Regions from separate parts of the Nicoliella spurrieriana genome, predicted to be linked through region 1. Evidence: riboswitches for the same ligand, from Rfam matches in the RefSeq annotation. Region 1 holds a riboswitch; each other region holds the start of a gene.

Evidence for each region. A riboswitch is a leader RNA that binds a small molecule or an ion and turns the genes downstream of it on or off. The one in region 1 is predicted to bind thiamine pyrophosphate.
Region 2: it holds a riboswitch for thiamine pyrophosphate, as region 1 does, so the genes downstream of both, MOO44_RS05025 (ECF transporter S component) here and tenA (thiaminase II) in region 1, are expected to answer to the same signal.
Region 3: it holds a riboswitch for thiamine pyrophosphate, as region 1 does, so the genes downstream of both, MOO44_RS04635 (uracil-xanthine permease family protein) here and tenA (thiaminase II) in region 1, are expected to answer to the same signal.

The regions. Positions count from the first base shown of each region.
Region 1 covers NZ_CP093360.1:267,175-270,382, reverse strand. Annotated here, with positions in the region: gene thiD (bifunctional hydroxymethylpyrimidine kinase/phosphomethylpyrimidine kinase) at 1-653, opposite strand, end outside; gene tenA (thiaminase II) at 650-1,357, opposite strand; TPP riboswitch at 1,448-1,539, opposite strand; gene MOO44_RS01325 (carbon-nitrogen hydrolase family protein) at 1,686-2,495, shown strand; gene MOO44_RS01320 (hypothetical protein) at 2,543-2,728, opposite strand; gene MOO44_RS01315 (ROK family protein) at 3,040-3,208, opposite strand, start outside.
Region 2 covers NZ_CP093361.1:908,952-912,159, reverse strand. Annotated here, with positions in the region: gene MOO44_RS05030 (serine hydrolase) at 1-970, opposite strand, end outside; TPP riboswitch at 1,146-1,235, shown strand; gene MOO44_RS05025 (ECF transporter S component) at 1,336-1,893, shown strand; gene MOO44_RS05020 (ABC transporter ATP-binding protein) at 1,980-3,208, shown strand, end outside.
Region 3 covers NZ_CP093361.1:809,533-812,740, forward strand. Annotated here, with positions in the region: gene MOO44_RS04630 (hypothetical protein) at 1-1,314, shown strand, start outside; TPP riboswitch at 1,424-1,525, shown strand; gene MOO44_RS04635 (uracil-xanthine permease family protein) at 1,613-2,929, shown strand; gene MOO44_RS04640 (LuxE/PaaK family acyltransferase) at 2,916-3,208, shown strand, end outside.

The sequences.
Region 1 (3,208 bases):
GATGATAGGGTGTCGCCAGTCCCGTGTTTCCGCTTGGAATCAACGTGTTGACCACTCATCCAAAAATCACTTCCATCAGCTAATAGGACATAGTCATCATTCTTAGGTCCATTACTATGGCCACCCTTCAAAACAACGTTCTTAGCTCCCAATTGTTGAATTTCTTTTGCGGCGCGTTTGGTCGATTCACGGTCCGTAATCGAATGTTTAACGATGGTTTCTGCTTCTGGTAAGTTTGGGGTGATAATATCAGCAAGGGGGATTAACTCTGTGATCACGGTATCAATTGCATCATCGGTCAATAACTTAGCACCCCCCTTAGCAACCATCACTGGATCAACCACTAAGTTCTCTAGTGAATACCGTTGAATATTTTGTGCTACATTGTGAACGTGTTCAGCATCGAATAGGGCGCCAGTTTTGGCTGCTTTGATCACAAAGTCATCTGCAATTGATTTAAATTGGGCATCGACCATCTCAAGGGGCAGTGGCAAGACCCGTTGAACATCAATTGTGTTTTGGGCGGTCACGCCCACCACCACACTGGTGCTAAAAACATGACAGGCCTGCATGGTCTTAATATCTGCCATCATTCCAGCCCCACCACCGGAGTCAGTGCCCGCAATCGTCAATGCTTCTGGATATTCATTCATGATTTAAAATCCTCCTTCGCATGGTCCAACGTTGCTTTAAATTGCCAATCCTGTTGATAAAATGCATGTTCCCAAAACTGCCATTCTAATTCGCAGCTTTTTAAGAAGTATTGACTAGCCGTTGCTAGTTCTTCGTTCGAGGCCTGCTTTGCAAAACGATCCACAAAGGCAAACACAGTATCGCTCATTGATTTATCATTATCATCACTAGCGTAGAACATGATCCAATCATAGAATGGATTATCTTTAGTTGCGGCCCCCTGCGCCACTAGATGATCAGCAATTTCTGTGTATGTCCACGGACATGGTTGGAAAGCTGCTAAAATATTTAATAGTGATCCGGTCTCGCCTGCTCGATGCATGTGTGACTCATACAAATACGCCTTTGGAGCAGGGGTGGCGTGTTGTTGATCTTCATAGTTAATTCTCGCAATGTTACAAAAAATGTGGTGCGGATGAATTTCACTATTTAAAATAAAACTAATTTGATCATTAAAGAAGCCCATTAATTCACGATCATTCGATTTGGCAATTGCATTCCCATAAATTTTGATAAATTCATTCAAGTATTGGAAATCTTGTTGAACGTAAAATTGTAACGCTGCTGGTGCAACGTTCCCGTTTGCAATTCCTTGAATGAAGGGATGTTCTAAAATCCCGCTTAAAATTGGTTGGGCCTGTTGCTTTAATTGATCTGAAAACATTGATAAATTCCTCCAAATTAATAACCACCACGGGAAATAAAATAAGGGCGCTTTCTAAATTGTTATAGAAAGCGCCCATTTCGTCGATTTTATTTCGAATCAGCCACGTTCCTACGCTAGAATTATCTAGATTCAGGTTCAATGGGTATTTTCTCAGCCAGATGGCACCCCAGTGGACAGTTAGATTATTTAATTACAAAGCTAATATACCATATCTATTATTCAGTGTCCATGCACAAATTGCATCCTTAACTAATGATTCAGAATTGACATTCAAATTAGATTAGATTAGAATTCAATTAAAATAATTTATAGATTGGGTGATGGGATGACTTACAAAATTGCATTAGCGCAAGCTTATTCAGATGTAGAACAAACGGTAAACCAAAAGAAGCTGACCGAGGTTGTTAAAGAGGCTGCGGCCCACGGGGCAGCATTGGTGGTATTTCCAGAAATGTTTATGAGTACCACTGCAATCGATGCGACCCTAGCTGAAATCAATCAACATGCTGAATCCCTTTCCGGCCCCTTCGTTGATAATGCGAAGCAGGCCGCAGCTGATAATCAGGTCTGGATCATCTTTGGAATGCGTGAACAAAATGATGACCCTAATGATCAACGGGTCTATAACACCATCGTGATTATTAATGACCAGGGGGATGTGGTCACGACCTATCATAAAACCCATTTATACGATGCGTTCGGGACTAAGGAATCCGATCAAATCAAGCCTGGCGATAAACTATTTGAACCGATTCAAACGCCATTTGGTAAAATTGGGTTATTTGTATGCTATGAACTTCGTTTCCCAGAGGTGGCTAGGTATCAAGCAGTCCACGGTGCCGATGTAATTATCATCCCAACCTCTTGGTACCGGGGCCCACTAAAGGAATATCACTGGACATCATTATTAAAGGCCCGCGCAATTGAAAATACGACTTTCATCGTGGGGTGTGATAAGCCTACTTCTGACGCTCGCGTCGGTTTAAGTCAGGTCGTCGACCCGATGGGGGTGGTTACTAACCAAGCAGGGAGTGACGAATGCATCCTATATGCTGATATTGATTTAGACCAAGTTGCTAAGGTGCGTGCAAAATTACCCTCAGCAGCACAACGGATGCCAGAATTATATGACTAATTAAAGCTAAACAGCAGTTTCGCACAAATATGCGGAACTGCTGTTTTTTATTGCTGGTTATTATTATAAAATGCACCCAGTAATCCCAGAAGGACTAAAATGATGGCACCCCAGAAAAAGACCCGCAACATAAAAATAATCGCTGCGATTAATAAAAGCCACCAAAGCCAACTGCTGAAGAATTTCCAAACTAGCCACAACATTAAAATCATGATCAATAGTAAAATAATCATTTCATCACCATTCCTTTTAATCAATTCATTTTAGCATAATTAGAGTCATGATGAGTAATTATTGAACCGTTGTGAATTATTTCACTAATTCTATGATTAATGTCCATTTATTGTTTTAAATTGATTTCTATATCACTATTAGTAAATAACCGTGACATAGAAACTAAATCAATCTGAAGCAAAGTATTTTACTGAGGCGCGCTCAGCCATCGACTTCGCCTAAACAGCTGGAGGATTAATCGTACTAATGAATGCAGCAAGCCTAAATAAAAAAGCATGCTAGCATGCCTTTTTTAAGATTACTTATCCGATTAATTATCTGTTGCTAAAATCAAATTACCAATCGTAGCAGAATTATTATCATGAGCACAACTAACTGATAAGTAATCTACTAGCGATTTTGCTTCAACATAGCCATTCATTAATGTCTGGTATTCACGTCTAATCATTTGGATCAAATCATCGTTAATGACGCTGCCA
Region 2 (3,208 bases), on a different replicon from region 1:
GTTGATCACTAAATTCGTATGGGTCATTGATCGTAACCGTGATGATTCGGTGCTTCCCAGGTAGTTGGCCGGTCCCGACAAAGCATAGTCCAGCAGCAGGGGTATATCCGGTCTTTAGCCCATCGACGTATAATTTAGGATCATAGAACGTCCGCCCCTTCAATAAATTATTATAATTATAGAGGTTTTGTCCAGCTACCTTAGCCGTGCCCAGCTTCGCATCATTGACTACCTGTGGATAATAGGTCAAGAGGTGTTGGGCAATTACAGCAAGCGCCTTGGCACTTACCATGTTCCCGGCAGTAGCCCCGCCGGTATACTTATAGCCATAGTGAACTAAATCGTTATTTTCTAAGCCGGATGCGGAGTTAAAGGTCGCATTCAGGTCCCATGCTTGGGCCTGTTTATTCATCATATCAATAAAATTGCCGTTCGAACCAGCGACCCATTGGCCCAGTGCAATCGCAGCATTGTTTGATGATTCAATTAGCGTTGCCCGGTACAATTGCCTTACGGTGTATTTCCGGCCGGCAACGAACTTAAAGCCCCCACCGATATTATTGTTATAACTCATCGAACGGAGTCCGGCATTTGAGGTATCAACGACTTGGTTCCAGCCGTTCGTCTCCTGGGCCTTTCTGACCACTAGGTAGAGGGTCATCAACTTCGCTATCGATGCCACCTTCATTTTTTTATTCGCATTCTTAGCGTAAATTACCTGCCCGTTAGTCGCATCGATTGCCATTGCAGCGGCGGCATGCTTCATTTTATAATTACCAGGAACAATGTTGTTCGTGGTAATCCCGGAAGCCCCATCATCATAATCGTAATTATAATTGTATGCGGCACTGGCACTAAACGTCTGGGGGGATACCGTTCCAAAGAACGAATTCACGGCTGGCGCCAACCCCACTCCAGCGGTGGTGGTCATTACAATCACCAGTTTCGTCAGATTCTTTTTTAAATTCATTTTATCAACCCTTCTTTTTATTACGGAAATCATAGTATTAACTTAACATCTTAGCAAATGATTAACAATTCATTTATGGCAAATGTAAACTAAGTGTTATCTAAGCATTTCGTTTGTAACATTTGACCTTGCATTTCATTTTAGATTACGTTACACTAATCAAGTTAAATAGATATAGAGATGTTTGGGGTGCTATTCGGCTGAGATAATACCCATTGAACCTGATCCAGTTAGTACTGGTGGAGGAAAACGTTTTCATTGATCAATGGTGTACATATCTAGGGGGACCCTCGTTTTGAGGGCCCCTTTTTCTATCTATTTAACCATGATCATTTATCTATTTTATTTGAAAGGAAGGATTTTCCATGTCCAAAAAATGGAGTCTTAGAAACATTATTTTAATTGCATTAATTGCCATCGTGTGTGGGGTCATCTTCTGGTTGACCAGTTTTATCTATAACGCCCTCACCTTAATTTTAACCCCAATCGGGTTAGCACCGGCCGCCAATGATATTTCATTGGGACTTTGGATCGTTGCTGGACCGCTTGCCGGGGCCATCTTTAAGATGCCCGGGGTCGCAATCTTCTCAGAAGTGGCCGGGGCAGTCGTTGAAATGTTCCTCGGTGACCAATGGGGCGTCATGAACGTGGTTTCCGGATTAATTCAAGGGGCCGGGGCCGAATTAGGGTTTGCCGTGACCGGCTACAAAAAGTACGGCCACTTCCAATTGTTCTTAGGGAGTCTGTTTACCACCATCATCACGTTTATCTGGGATTGGTTCAGAAACGGTTACAATGCCTATGGCATCGGGATGGTCATTATCTTGTTCATCATTCGCTTCATTTCGGTCTGGGTCTTCAGTGACCCCGTTTCAATGGCCATCACCAAGTTGTTGAAGCGTAGCCACGCAATTACAGCATAATCATCAAATGACTAAATAGGGATAAAGCACTTATGGAGCCTTGCTGATAAGTGCTTTATTTTTAACTAATAGAGAGGAAGTTATTAATGGCAGCCGTTACCGTCAGTCATTTTACGTTCACCTACCAAAATAGTGCCCACCCCGTCTTAGCCGACGTCAACCTAACCTTTACGGATGCGCACATCAGCCTGATTGCCGGACCGTCTGGAACCGGTAAGTCAACCCTTTTAAAATCAATTGCGGGACTCTATCCTGAATTTGCCAATGGTGAGTACACCGGTACGATTAAGATCGGTCCGAAGCCATTAGCTGAGATTCAGCCGACCGCTTTAAGTGGCGTCGTTTCAATGATGTTTCAAAATCCGAACCAACAATTTACGATGACCACCGTCAACGACGAACTCCAATTTGCTCTCGAAAACCGGCAAGTCGATCCGGAAGTAATCCCAGAACGGATTGATGCCGCCCTTCAATTTGTTAACATTCAAAAATTAAAGCACCGACACCTTAACGCGCTCTCCGGTGGTGAAAAACAAAAGGTGGCCCTTGCCATCATCATCGCAATGGATTCGGATGTCATCTTGTTGGATGAACCGTTCGCCAGCTTGGACCGCACTTCACGAGCCGATCTATTGCACCAGTTAGTCCGGTTACGCGACCAACGGGGCAAAACGATTATTTTAGTTGATCATGACCTGTCCGGGTACCAAGACGTCGTTGATGACTTCTTTTACTTAGAAGCCCACCAGTACCAAATTCAAAAGTTAACTAATGCCCAGGTCGAGCAACTATTGGTCCCGTTCGATCATGCTGATTTAAAGGCGGTCAAATTAGCACTGCCGACCCCAAATGAGCAGGCTGCATTGAACTTAACCGACTGTGAAATAAAGCAGGGGCAAGCCACGTTACTAAGGGCCCCTCAATTTCAATTTTACGCCCATCGGGTGACCCTGATTACCGGTGAGAACGGGATTGGAAAGTCAACGCTGTTCAAAGCAATGACCCGCTTATTTAAATACCAGGGATTAATTGCATACCACGGTCAAGATATTCAAAAGCTCCGTAAGAAAAAGTACCTTGCCAACGTTGCCCTCGTTTTTCAAGATGCTGAAATGCAATTTATTGACATTACGATGGAAGAAGAGCTCGCCCTATCGGTTAAAAACGCAAGTAACCATCATTACACGCAAGATGATATCAACGCAATGCTAACGGCCTTACACCTTGACGGGCACGAACAACAGGTGGTCTACACGCTTAGCGAGGGGCAAAAAAAGAAGCTCCAAATTATTGAAATGTTGATCATGGGGACCGA
Region 3 (3,208 bases), on a different replicon from region 1:
TTAATTTGGAAGGCATATACATATACCTCCCCATACACGGCCTATGGGCAAGCCAACTTAAAGCTGGCTGCTAACTACCAATCGGTGTTAAACGATGCGCAAAACAGCGATAATGACTCGCAAAATGCGGTCCAGAATGCAAGTGCGCAGGTGGCTAGTGACCAACAGGATAATCAGGCGTACCAAGCCGCGTTGCAAAAGATTACGAATGCTGCTGACCAATATGCTGCTAAGGTCCAATCAGCATTGGTCAAGCAACGCCTGTTCAATGCGAAGATTACGAAGCGGCTCGCGGCTAGTAACTACGTGGCCTACTTTAACCAGGTCACGGCTACGAGCCTGAAAACCGCCAATCAAGTCACTACCAAGCGCAAGCAGGTGGTCAAACGCTTGCGGAAGGCTAAGCCGGCCCAACGCAAGGCGCTTATGAAGCAGTTAAAGCAACTGACGGGGCGCCAAACACAGCTAAGGGCGACCGTTAAGGCGGCCAAGGTGGCGTTAAAGCAGTTCAATCAGGGGATCGGGAAACGGTATTTGACTGCGACCCAGAACGTGAACGACTCGAACCAGTTGGTCAACCAGGACCAATTAGACGTGCAAACGGCTGAGCAGAACGTGACCCATAACGTGCAGTCGCTAGAGGCCGAACACGCCCAGTATTTGAAATACATGGCAATCGTAGATGCGGCGCAGGTGAGTCCGTTGTTAAATATCGGCCACGGTCAGACGTTGTCGTATAATCCGGTCACGCAGAACCTCTATTTGGTCCAAGACGATACGCTGGCCAATCTGCCGGCGGGCGGGACGAATACGATTACCGAAATCAATCCGACCACGTTGCAGCCGATTAAGCAGTTCAACTTCCCGTTGATCAATGGAAATGCAAATTACAGCATTAATACGCTGACCTTTGATACGGCCGGGAACGCCTACTTTGGCCGCAAGGAGTCGGTCGTTGAAGCCGGGCAGAAGAGTTTTTCGACCTACCAGATCTACAAGGGGACGCTGAATGAAACCACCGGGGCGGCCAATTTTAGCGCCGTACCGCAAAACATTAACTGGGGTGGGTATAGTAACCAAAACCTTGATTATGATGCATATAACAACCGGATGTACATTGTTTCTGATAATATCATCACCTCGGTCCCATTAGACAAGCTGGTGGCGGGGACGCTCCAGCCAAGTGACGTGCACTACATGTCGTTTGGGATTAACCGTGAATTTGAGGACCTGTCGTTTGATGCGCAGGGGTACGGGTACCTACTGACGCTGTGGAGTCCGGAAGTGATGAAGTCACAGGCGCCGTTGGATTAAATGAATAAAAGCGTGGTTAATTTTACATTGACCACGTTTTTATTTTGGAATGAAAAATCAAGGGGGGCTTTTAGGTTGGCTACTTACTATGCTATACTCAGGTTACTTAATTAACTGCAAGGGGAGCCGTTTGGCTGAGAGTAGGTCCGTCCTTAACCCTTATGAACCTGATCTGGTTAGTACCAGCGTAGGAATGCAGCGACTTTGATTTTAAATGGAAACTTTTTCAATTTGCGGTGGTGAATTGGGTTCTCAGTTTAATTAAGCCAAATTGCTTAATTTAAGGAGAGATGTTTTCATGGAAAATGATCAAGCAACCACTGATTTGTCCACCAATGACTTAAAATGGGGACAAACATTTCTTGCTAGTATTCAACATATTTTTGTTTCAAACGTGTGGTTAGACCCGATTTTTGTTGCGTCCACTGCGGGGCTATCACTAACACTATCCACTAACTTAGTGAATGCAATTTTTATTGCATCTGGGTTGGTGACCATTATTCAAGCGACCAAATTAGTACGACTTCCAATCGTTCAGGGGCCCTCTGCAGCTTTTGATGCATTGATGATCAATGCGGGAAAGACGGGGACCCTGCCAGCTGCAGGCGGATCGATTTTACTGAGTGCTATTTTGGCGTTTTTTTTAGCAATTACGGGATTATTGGGGAAGCTGACCAAGTGGTTAACGCCCGCAATTACCGGGACCATTATTTTTCTTGTGGGGATTTCACTAGCCAGCTTCACGTTAGAAGAATTTTTGGGCGGGAATCCGACTGCTGCAAGCTTTGCTGCCCCTAAGACACTGTTAGTAGCGATTGTCACCGCTGCCATTGTGGTGGGGCTCTCCATCTTTGGCCGGGGCTTTTGGCACCGCTATTCATTCTTGATTGCGCTTGTGGTGGGGGATGGATTGGCCTTTGCGACTGGGATGATCGACCTCTCGGGACTGGCGCATAAGCCCCTCTTTGGGTTCCCACAATTATTGCCGTACGGAATGTTACGGTTCAACTGGACGTTATTTATTACCTTCTTCATTGCCTATTGTGTGGCAATCATCGAAGCCATTGGGGTGTATGAGGCCTCGGCGGATGTGACCAAGACTAAAATTGACCAAAAGCGAATTGAAAAGGGGATTGCTGGTGAAGCAGCGGGTTCGATTCTTTCTTCAATGATCGGTGGGTTCCCAACAACGGCCTTTGCTCAAAACCTTGGGGTAATGAAGCTGACCGGGATTCATTCACGCAAGCCAATCCTATTGGCTGGGAGCTTGTTATTAGTGTTCGGCTTTATTCCTAAATTAGGGGCCTTTCTATCACTAACCCCGGCACCAGTAATTGGTGGAATGTTCTTACCAGCCGCAGCAACGCTGATCACGACTGGCTTTGCGATTTTAAAACGGGCTGAGAGTAACGATACGAATAATTTGATCATTGGGTTATCGATTATGTTGGCAATCGGCATCCCTGCCTATGCGACTAATTATTCGGGGGCACTGAGACCACTATTAACGAATAACATTTTGCTTGGGGCAATTGCTTCCGTATTACTACACATTTTGTTAGTGGCAGTGCCTAAAGCGTTTCAACGGCGGGAGGTCAATCATGAATCAAATTAAAAATGATGTCTTAACATTTATTCAACAGCATCCAGCAATTGGGACTCCTAATGACGACCAAGACTTTAATCAGCTTGCGTTAAAAATTTTTAAATATCAGTTTGAGCATAACTTACCATTTAAAAGCTATGCGAAGCACCAGCGCAAAACACCGCTGTTGGTACATGACTGGACTCAAATTCCGTTGATGCCGATTCGGGGGTATAAATACCTGTCGTTATCCGCTACTCCGATTACTCCTGATGAGCCGGTATTTATGTCCAGTGGGACCACGGATCC